Regions from separate parts of the Lysinibacillus phoenicis genome, predicted to be linked through region 2. Evidence: riboswitches for the same ligand, from Rfam matches in the RefSeq annotation. Region 2 holds a riboswitch; the other holds the start of a gene.

Region 1 (4,195 bases), 2.0 Mb from region 2:
TTTTGTCCGCCTGAAAGCTGACGTGGCTTAGCGTTTACATATTGATCCATACCTACGATCTTCAAATATTTCAGCGCTGTTTCTTCCGCTTCTTTCTTCGAGCGCTTAAGTACTTTGATTTGGCCGACTGTGCAATTACTTAACACATTATGATTATTAAATAAATTGAACTGCTGGAATACCATTCCTAGATGGGTACGATATTCTTGGATATTGTGCTTTTCATCTAGGATGTCTTCTCCCTGATAAATTATTTGCCCGCCACTTGGTGTTTCTAATAAATTTATGCAACGAAGTAGTGTAGACTTACCAGAACCAGAGGAACCAATTAAACAAACAACCTCGCCTTTTTCCACTTGGAAATTCACATCTTTTAACACTTGGTTACGTCCAAATGATTTACTTAAATGTTCGATTTTAATGACTGCCATTTGTGCGTCCCCCTATACTGCTTCTTTTTGTTCTTTTTGATAGGCATCCGGTCCATCCAAACGTTTTTCAACATATAGAAGGATGCGAGATGCGGTAAATGTCATAATGAAATAAAGAACACATGCGACAAAGAACGATTCAAAATAACGGAAGTTGTTACCTGAAATTGATTTTGTTTGGAAGAATAACTCTGTTACGCCGATGACATTTAATACGGCTGTATCTTTAATATTCATAATTAGTTGGTTACCTGTTGCTGGTAAAACGTTACGTGCTACTTGCGGCAGGACTACGTGAAGCATGATTTGGAAGTGATTCATCCCAATCGCTGATGCTGCCTCGTATTGACCATTATCAATCGATACAATCCCACCACGCACAATCTCTGCCATGTATGCCCCTGTATTAAGAGAAACGACTAAAATACCTGCTGTGATAAAATGCATGTCAATTCCAAACGCGATATCTAATCCGTAGTAGACAACCATAGCCTGTACAATCATTGGTGTACCACGGAAAAATTCAACATAGCATGTTAGGATAAAATTAATAAGCTTCAGGCTATAAAATTTTATTCCTTTTTTACGAACTGGAATCGTATGCATAATTCCGATGAAAAATCCGATGAATGCACCAATAATTGTACTAATAATCGAAATCAGTAACGTATAATACGCACCTCGTAAAAACATTTGCCAGTTGTTTTCAATAATTGAAATTATCCATTCAAGACTCATGATGTTCCTCCTTACAATGTCATGTTGCTTGCTTATCTTTTTCGTGTCCTAGCTCTTTCTACCATTCTATGATTTGTCACGCTAGGACATTATCATTATGTAGAGAGGTTCTCATTTTGATAATGATGAAATGATCATGCACGGACCAGCAACTAGTCCGTGCCTTGTCATTATTGTGCTGCTGGTTGATTCTTAATCGCTTCCTCCATAATGGCTTGACGATCGTCTTCTGTAATACCTTTTAATATTTCGTTAATTTTTTCACGATTTGCATCTTCTTTGCGTAAACCTACAGCAATTGAAGTGTTAGAAAGATCTGTATCAAAGCCTTCTTCAAATGCAACATATGTGAACTTATCGTTCGCTGCTGCAGCGGAAATTCCTTCTGGACGTTCTGCTACATAACCATCAATTTTGCCAGCCTCTAAAGCAACACGCATTGCCGGGAAGCTTTCCATAGCAGTTTGTTTGTCTACACCTTTAATTTGATCAATAACTGTGTAGTTCGATGTATTTAATTGGGATGTAATTTTTGCACCAGAGAAATCTTGAATTGATTTTGCCCCTTCATATTTGCTACCCTTTTTAATCACCATTACGAAATCCGACGTGTAGTAGTTTTCAGTAAAGTCGATTGTTTTCTTACGTTCTTCTGTTGGTGACATACCCGCAATGATTGCATCAATTTTGTTTGATTGTAGCGCTGGTACTAAGCCGTCCCATTCCATTTTTACGATAACTAGCTCTTTGCCTAAGCCTTCAGCGATTTTTTTCGCCATTTGTACATCATAGCCGCCTGCATACTCTGCATTATCAGCAATTTTTACCGCGCCATTAGCATCGTCCTGCTGTGTCCAGTTGAATGGTGGGTAGCCAGCCTCCATTCCAATGCGGAATTCACCGCCGCCTTCTTCCTTGTCCGCGCCAGCATCACCTGAACCGCCGTCTTTTTTGTCGCTAGTGCCACATGCAGCTAGCACAATTGCTGTCATGATAGAGATCATTACTAACAACCATTTTCTTTTCATGAAAAACTCCCCTTTTCTGTAAAAAAATAAGACAACTGTACTAAAAAAGACCTAAGTTTATTGAACTTAGGTCTTACCTTTTATGACAGTTGCCCAAATCCTCACTATTATTTCCATATTTCCGAGATAGCACAACCTAGTAAACCTGGAAATCAATTTACTAGGACAGTCCTGCACTTATTCACTGCAGACCCAGCATAAAAGTACGAGCTCCTTTTATACTTCGGCGATATTTCCTTCTTCATTGCGTCTTCGCTTGCTTGTACTCAACAATGAACTAATAAATACCGCGCCTCTACCTCACTGGTAACATTCGTGAGGTTTGTTTATTTAATTGATATTTAGATACTACTATAAAACTAATATGTTCGTCAAGACGATTTTAACATTTTTCTGACTAATGACAATATTAGGTTATTATGCGTTCTCTATCCATTTTAAATCATTGAGCTTTCGTCAATATTTCTGAAAATTACAACATATTTTTATTATAGAGTATGTTTTCTATGTGAGAAAAGTTGTGTTTATTTCTTTTTTGCTCCTCTATACGATATAACATTAGTACTCTTTCAAAAATAGAATCGGTCGAAAGATTTCATTATGCACAAAAAAACCCTGCTGAACATTGTTCGCAGGGTTTAATGGTATTATGAATTTAATAATAAATCTTCTGGGTTTTCAATTAATTCTTTAACTGTTTTTAAGAATCCTACTGAATCTTTTCCATCGATGATACGGTGATCGTAAGAAAGTGCTACATACATCATTGGACGGATTTGAACTTCCCCATTTACAGCAACTGGACGGTTAACAATAGAATGCATACCTAAAATACCAGCTTGAGTACCGTTCATAATTGGTGTTGACATTAATGAACCGAATACACCACCGTTTGTGATTGTGAATGATCCACCAGCCATATCATTTAAGCCTAATTTTTTATCACGAGCTTTTGTCGCTAAGTTAGCAATATCTTTTTCGATTTCAGCGAAGTTTTTGCTGTTTGCATCACGTACAACTGGTACTACTAAACCTTCTTCAGTTGATACAGCGATACCGATATCGAAGAAGTTATTTAAATGAATTTCATCGCCAACGATTTGAGCGTTTACGTATGGGTATTTTTTCAGTGCTGCAACAACAGCTTTTGTGAAGAATGACATGAAACCAAGTTTGATGTCGTTTGCTTTCACAAACTCTTCTTGTTTACGTTTACGAAGTGCCATGATGTTTGTCATGTCAATTTCGTTGAATGTTGTTAACATAGCTGTTGATTGTTTAACTTCTAATAAACGTTTTGCAATTGTTTGACGACGACGGCTCATTTTTTCAATTGTTACACGATCAGAATTAGCTGCTGGTGTGAATACAACTGGGCCACCTGTAGTTGCTACTGGTGTAGGTGCTACTGCTGCCGCTGGTGCAGTTCCGTGTGCTGCTACATCTTGTACACGTACGCGACCTTGTGGATCTACTGGAGATACTGCTGCAAGGTCAATACCTTTTTCACGTGCAAGACGACGTGCTGCTGGAGATGCGATAACACGCTCACCAGAAGTTTCTTCTACTACTGGAGCTGCTGCCGCTGGTGCAGGAGCTGCTTGTGGTGCTGCTGGAGCTGGAGCTGCTTCAGCTGGAGCCGCTGCTGGTGCAGGTGCTGCGCCTTCGCCTGCTTCTACTACTGCGATAACTTGACCAACTAGTACAGTATCGCCTTCTTCAGCTAAAATTTGTGTTAATACACCTGCTTCTTCAGAAATGATTTCAGCGTTTACTTTATCTGTTTCAAGTTCAACGATGAATTCACCTTTTTCAACGCGATCGCCCACTTTTTTAACCCACTGTGCGATACTACCTTCTGTAATCGATTCTGCTAATTCAGGGACTTTAATTTCAGCCACTTTCATTTCCTCCTTTGATTAACGTGCTTACGCACATAGAAGGGCTACCGCTTAAGGGCAAGTAGCCCGGTTTCAATATTTATATGTGATTATTTAA
Region 2 (4,195 bases):
ATCGTGCATTAGTGGAGCTTAATATAGCAGTTCTCCATTCCTTTAAAGAAGATGGGGTAAGCATTGTCGATCATCATACAGCGGCTCAGCAGTTTAAATTATTTGAGGAAGCAGAGCTATCGGCTGAACGGGAAGTTACAGGCAACTGGACATGGTTAATTCCACCGCTTTCACCTGCAACAACGCATATTTTCCATAAGCCCTATGTAAATGTCTATCATACACCAAATTATTTTTATCAAAAACCATGCTATTAACAATAGAAGACTCTTCAATTTCCTATCAGTAAATTTATCAATTAATTGTATTTTAAGAAGAGGGTGATCCACTATGTTGGAGCAGCAAATTCCAGATATCCCGTGGCAACAATTGACCACACCTTATGGAAGAGGTGCAGCCATTCCGCAGCTGATTGAAGAGGAAAATTACCGACAACTAGCTGAGTTAATTGAACATCAAGGTACACTTTGGCAGGTGACACCATGGGTTTTGTTAATCCTTTTAAAAAAGCTGGGTAGCCAAGATAGGGAGGATGTCTCCTTACAAGAAATTGAACTTTATTTAGCCGTTGCTCAGGCGATTACTGTGGATTATTTAGAGCCAACACAAACTGTTCAACCCATGCAGAAGCTGCTAGATAGAAACTACTTATGGACAGAAAATGAAGAGGATGACGATCAAGAGTGGGAAAGAGAAACGCCGACGGGCTATGAGCAGACAGCATTTTTAAGCTATTATTATTTCAGCTATCTACTCTTACAAGAGGCTATCCCTAGTTTAACGGCTATTACAGTGCACAATAACGAAGCAGCAGACCGTCTTGCGGAACTGCTAAGGTTATTAGAGCAGCTGAATAAATAGGTTGATAAAAAAGCAGATGAGAAACATATGCCATTTCCCATCTGCTCCAATTTAATGGACATATTCATCTTTAGAAGCTCTCATTGAGCAGAAGAAAAGTACCATTGCCACAACTACAAAAAGCCAGCCAGCAATATCCCAGCCACCGAATAAATCATGCAAGTAGCCAAAAAGAATAGGACCAATTGCGGCAAATAAATACCCTAAAGATTGTGCAAAGCCTGATAAATCTGCTGCTTCAAAGGCAGTACGGGTGCGAAGGGTGAAAAACATCATGGCTAATGCGAATGAAGAACCACCTGCTAATCCTAGAAGGACCATCCAAAGTACTCCAAGGCTTGTCCATTCCATTACAACACCAACAAAGCCTACTAAATAGAACGACGTAAACATCAGTACAAGAGGTCGCTGTGAAGTCATTTTACTAGCAATAATAGGCACAGCTAATGCCATTGGAACTTGAGAGAATTGCATAATAGAAAACATCCAGCCAGCCTTATCAGGAGCTAATCCTTGGGCAATATAGATTTCTGGAATCCAAGCTGCAGTCGTGTAGAATAATAAAGACTGTAAACCCATTGCGCCTGTGACGGCCCACGTAACAGGTGATTTCCATAGTGGTGGACCTGACTTTTTAGATGAGGTAGTTGGTTCAGGTTTATTTGATTTTAATTGAGGTATCCAAATTAAAATCGTAACGACAACAAGTACAAGAGCAATGGCCAAAGCCCCTTGCCAGCCTAATGATGAATTAGCTATTGGATAGCTAATACCTGCGCCAAGGCCAGCAGTTAAATTCATGGACATGGTGAAGAAGGCCATCAGTAAGCCTACATGGTATGGAAATTTCAATTTTAGTAATCCTGGAATGAGTACATTTCCAAAAGATATTGCTACGCCAATTAGCATAGTACCAAATATAAGTAATCCTGTTGTTCCAAGTGAGCGTAGAACTATCCCTAAGGCCAATAGAATAGTGGATAAAAATAAAGTAAGCTCAAGCCCTAGTTTACGTGCTACGATAGGTGCAAAAGGCGATATGATGGCAAAAGCAAGCAATGGAATAGTTGTTAGAAAGCCTGCTAATACATTAGAGATACCAAGATCATCACGGATAAAGGATATGATTGGACCAACAACAGTTAATGGCATTCGTAATGTAGAGGCAATAAAAATAACCCCAAAGACTAAAAGTAATGTTGTTCCTTTCCAGCTAATTTTTTTACTTGGATAACTAGCGGAATGATCATTTGTAGTCAAAATAACTCCCCCCTGTTATTAACCATTCTAATTGAACTACTATAACACTTTATCACACTATTAAAAATAGTAGAAGATTCATAAAATACAGAACATTTTCCGTGTTGTTGAAATGTCTATGGTCTTATGTTAGTATAATAATCATCATAAATTTAATAATTATATGCCTCATGTTTGTATTGAGGTAGAGGTCGCGATATTTATAAGTATGCTAATTGAAATGACAAGCATTGATGAGATTAGCTGAAAGGAAATATTGCCGAAGTGTGAGGGGACTTGAAAACCTCATGCTGGGGCTGTCTCCGAAAGGAACAGAACTGTCACGTTTGTACAACGTGTTGAGCTATCATTTAGGAAAAACTGAGGATTAACTTAGCCATCACATTGTTCATGTGATGGCATTTTTTTGCCTCATAAATAGGAAGGAAGCTATATCGTGAGTGAAATAAAAGTAAATCAGCTCGGTCATAACGAACCAAAGCTGAAAAAAGAATTAAAAAGCCGTCATATTACAATGATTTCTTTAGGCGGTACAATTGGTACGGGGCTATTTTTAGCTAGTGGTGGTGCCATTGCACAAGCAGGGCCAGGAGGCGCATTGCTTGCCTATGCCTTAATTGGTGTTATGGTGTACTTCCTAATGACGAGCTTAGGAGAGATGGCTGCTTATATGCCATCATCAGGTTCATTTAGTACGTATGCAACAAAATTCGTAGATCCAGCACTAGGCTTCGCTTTAGGTTGGAACTATTGGTATAACTGGGCAATTACGATTGCAGCAGAAATTGCAGCAGTGTCTTTAATAATGAAATATTGGTTCCCAGATAGCTCATCAGCACTTTGGACAGTATTATTTATTGCTGTTGTGCTAACGTTTAATTTACTTTCTGTAAAGAGCTATGGTGAAAGTGAATATTGGTTTGCTATGATTAAAGTAGCAACGGTCATTGTTTTTATTATTATTAGTTTATTAATGATTTTTGGTATTTTAGGTGGTCAGGCACCTGTAGGCTTCACAAATTTCTTTATTAGTGATGGGCCATTCCATGGGGGCTTCCTTGCTACCTTTGGTATTTTCCTGGCTGCAGGGTTTTCATTCCAAGGAACAGAGCTTCTAGGTATAACAGCTGGTGAAACTGATGATCCAGGTAAAAATATTCCGAAAGCTGTAAAATCCGTATTCTGGCGTATTCTTTTATTCTATATTTTAGCAATTGGTGCAATAGGAATGCTGATTCCTTTCACAGATGAGCGCTTATTATCAGAAGATATTGCAGTATCACCATTTACATTAGTGTTTGATCGCTTAGGTATCGCCTTTGCTGCGTCGTTAATGAACGCTATTATTTTAACGGCTATGCTATCAGCAGGTAACTCAGGGCTCTATGCATCATCTCGTATGTTATGGCAATTAGCGGTGGATGGTCATGCGCCTAAAATCTTTACAAAGCTTAGTCGCCGTGGTATTCCAATTTACGCGCTACTAGCAACATTAGCTGTAGGCTGTTTAGCATTTTTAGCGTCATTTTTCGGTGACGGTGTGGTGTATATCTGGCTATTAAATGCCTCTGGAATGTCTGGCTTTATTGCATGGCTTGGCATTGCATTTAGTCATTATCGTTTCCGTCGTGCATTCGACGCACAGGGCTTAGATCCAAAGCTATTACCTTATAAAGCAAAATTGTATCCATTCGGACCACTATTCGCCTTTACAGTTTGTATGATTGTGGTCATTGGACAAAATTACACAGCCTTTACAGGAGACAAAATCGATTGGTACGGTATTCTAGTTTCTTATATTGGAATTCCATTTTTCTTACTATTATGGTTAGGCTATAAAATTAAACATAAAACAAAAATGCTTCCACTTAATGAGTGTGATTTAAAAGTGGAGGATTAAATAGAAAAGCTGTTCTGTATACCGTTGTATGACGGTTGATAGGACGGCTTTTTTATATTTGGGCGTTAAATTTATTTCTTAATCTATATCATATATATGGTAATATACTATAGATGTGGAAAGTCATACTAATGGCTTTTTAGTTAGGAAGAGGTGCATGAAAATGCAAAAACA

The links. Region 2 has a riboswitch for lysine ahead of ABC382_RS14090 (amino acid permease). Riboswitches for the same ligand answer to the same signal wherever they lie in the genome.
Region 1: it holds a riboswitch for lysine, as region 2 does, so the genes downstream of both, ABC382_RS04040 (transporter substrate-binding domain-containing protein) here and ABC382_RS14090 (amino acid permease) in region 2, are expected to answer to the same signal.

The regions. Positions count from the first base shown of each region.
Region 1 covers NZ_JBDFMP010000002.1:562,451-566,645, forward strand. Annotated here, with positions in the region: gene ABC382_RS04030 (amino acid ABC transporter ATP-binding protein) at 1-431, opposite strand, end outside; gene ABC382_RS04035 (amino acid ABC transporter permease) at 444-1,169, opposite strand; gene ABC382_RS04040 (transporter substrate-binding domain-containing protein) at 1,340-2,197, opposite strand; lysine riboswitch at 2,317-2,503, opposite strand; gene odhB (2-oxoglutarate dehydrogenase complex dihydrolipoyllysine-residue succinyltransferase) at 2,845-4,098, opposite strand; gene ABC382_RS04050 (2-oxoglutarate dehydrogenase E1 component) at 4,188-4,195, opposite strand, start outside.
Region 2 covers NZ_JBDFMP010000002.1:2,542,943-2,547,137, reverse strand. Annotated here, with positions in the region: gene ABC382_RS14105 (nitric oxide synthase oxygenase) at 1-257, shown strand, start outside; gene ABC382_RS14100 (TraB/GumN family protein) at 331-861, shown strand; gene ABC382_RS14095 (CynX/NimT family MFS transporter) at 913-2,121, opposite strand; lysine riboswitch at 2,299-2,475, shown strand; gene ABC382_RS14090 (amino acid permease) at 2,558-4,021, shown strand; gene ABC382_RS14085 (response regulator transcription factor) at 4,185-4,195, shown strand, end outside.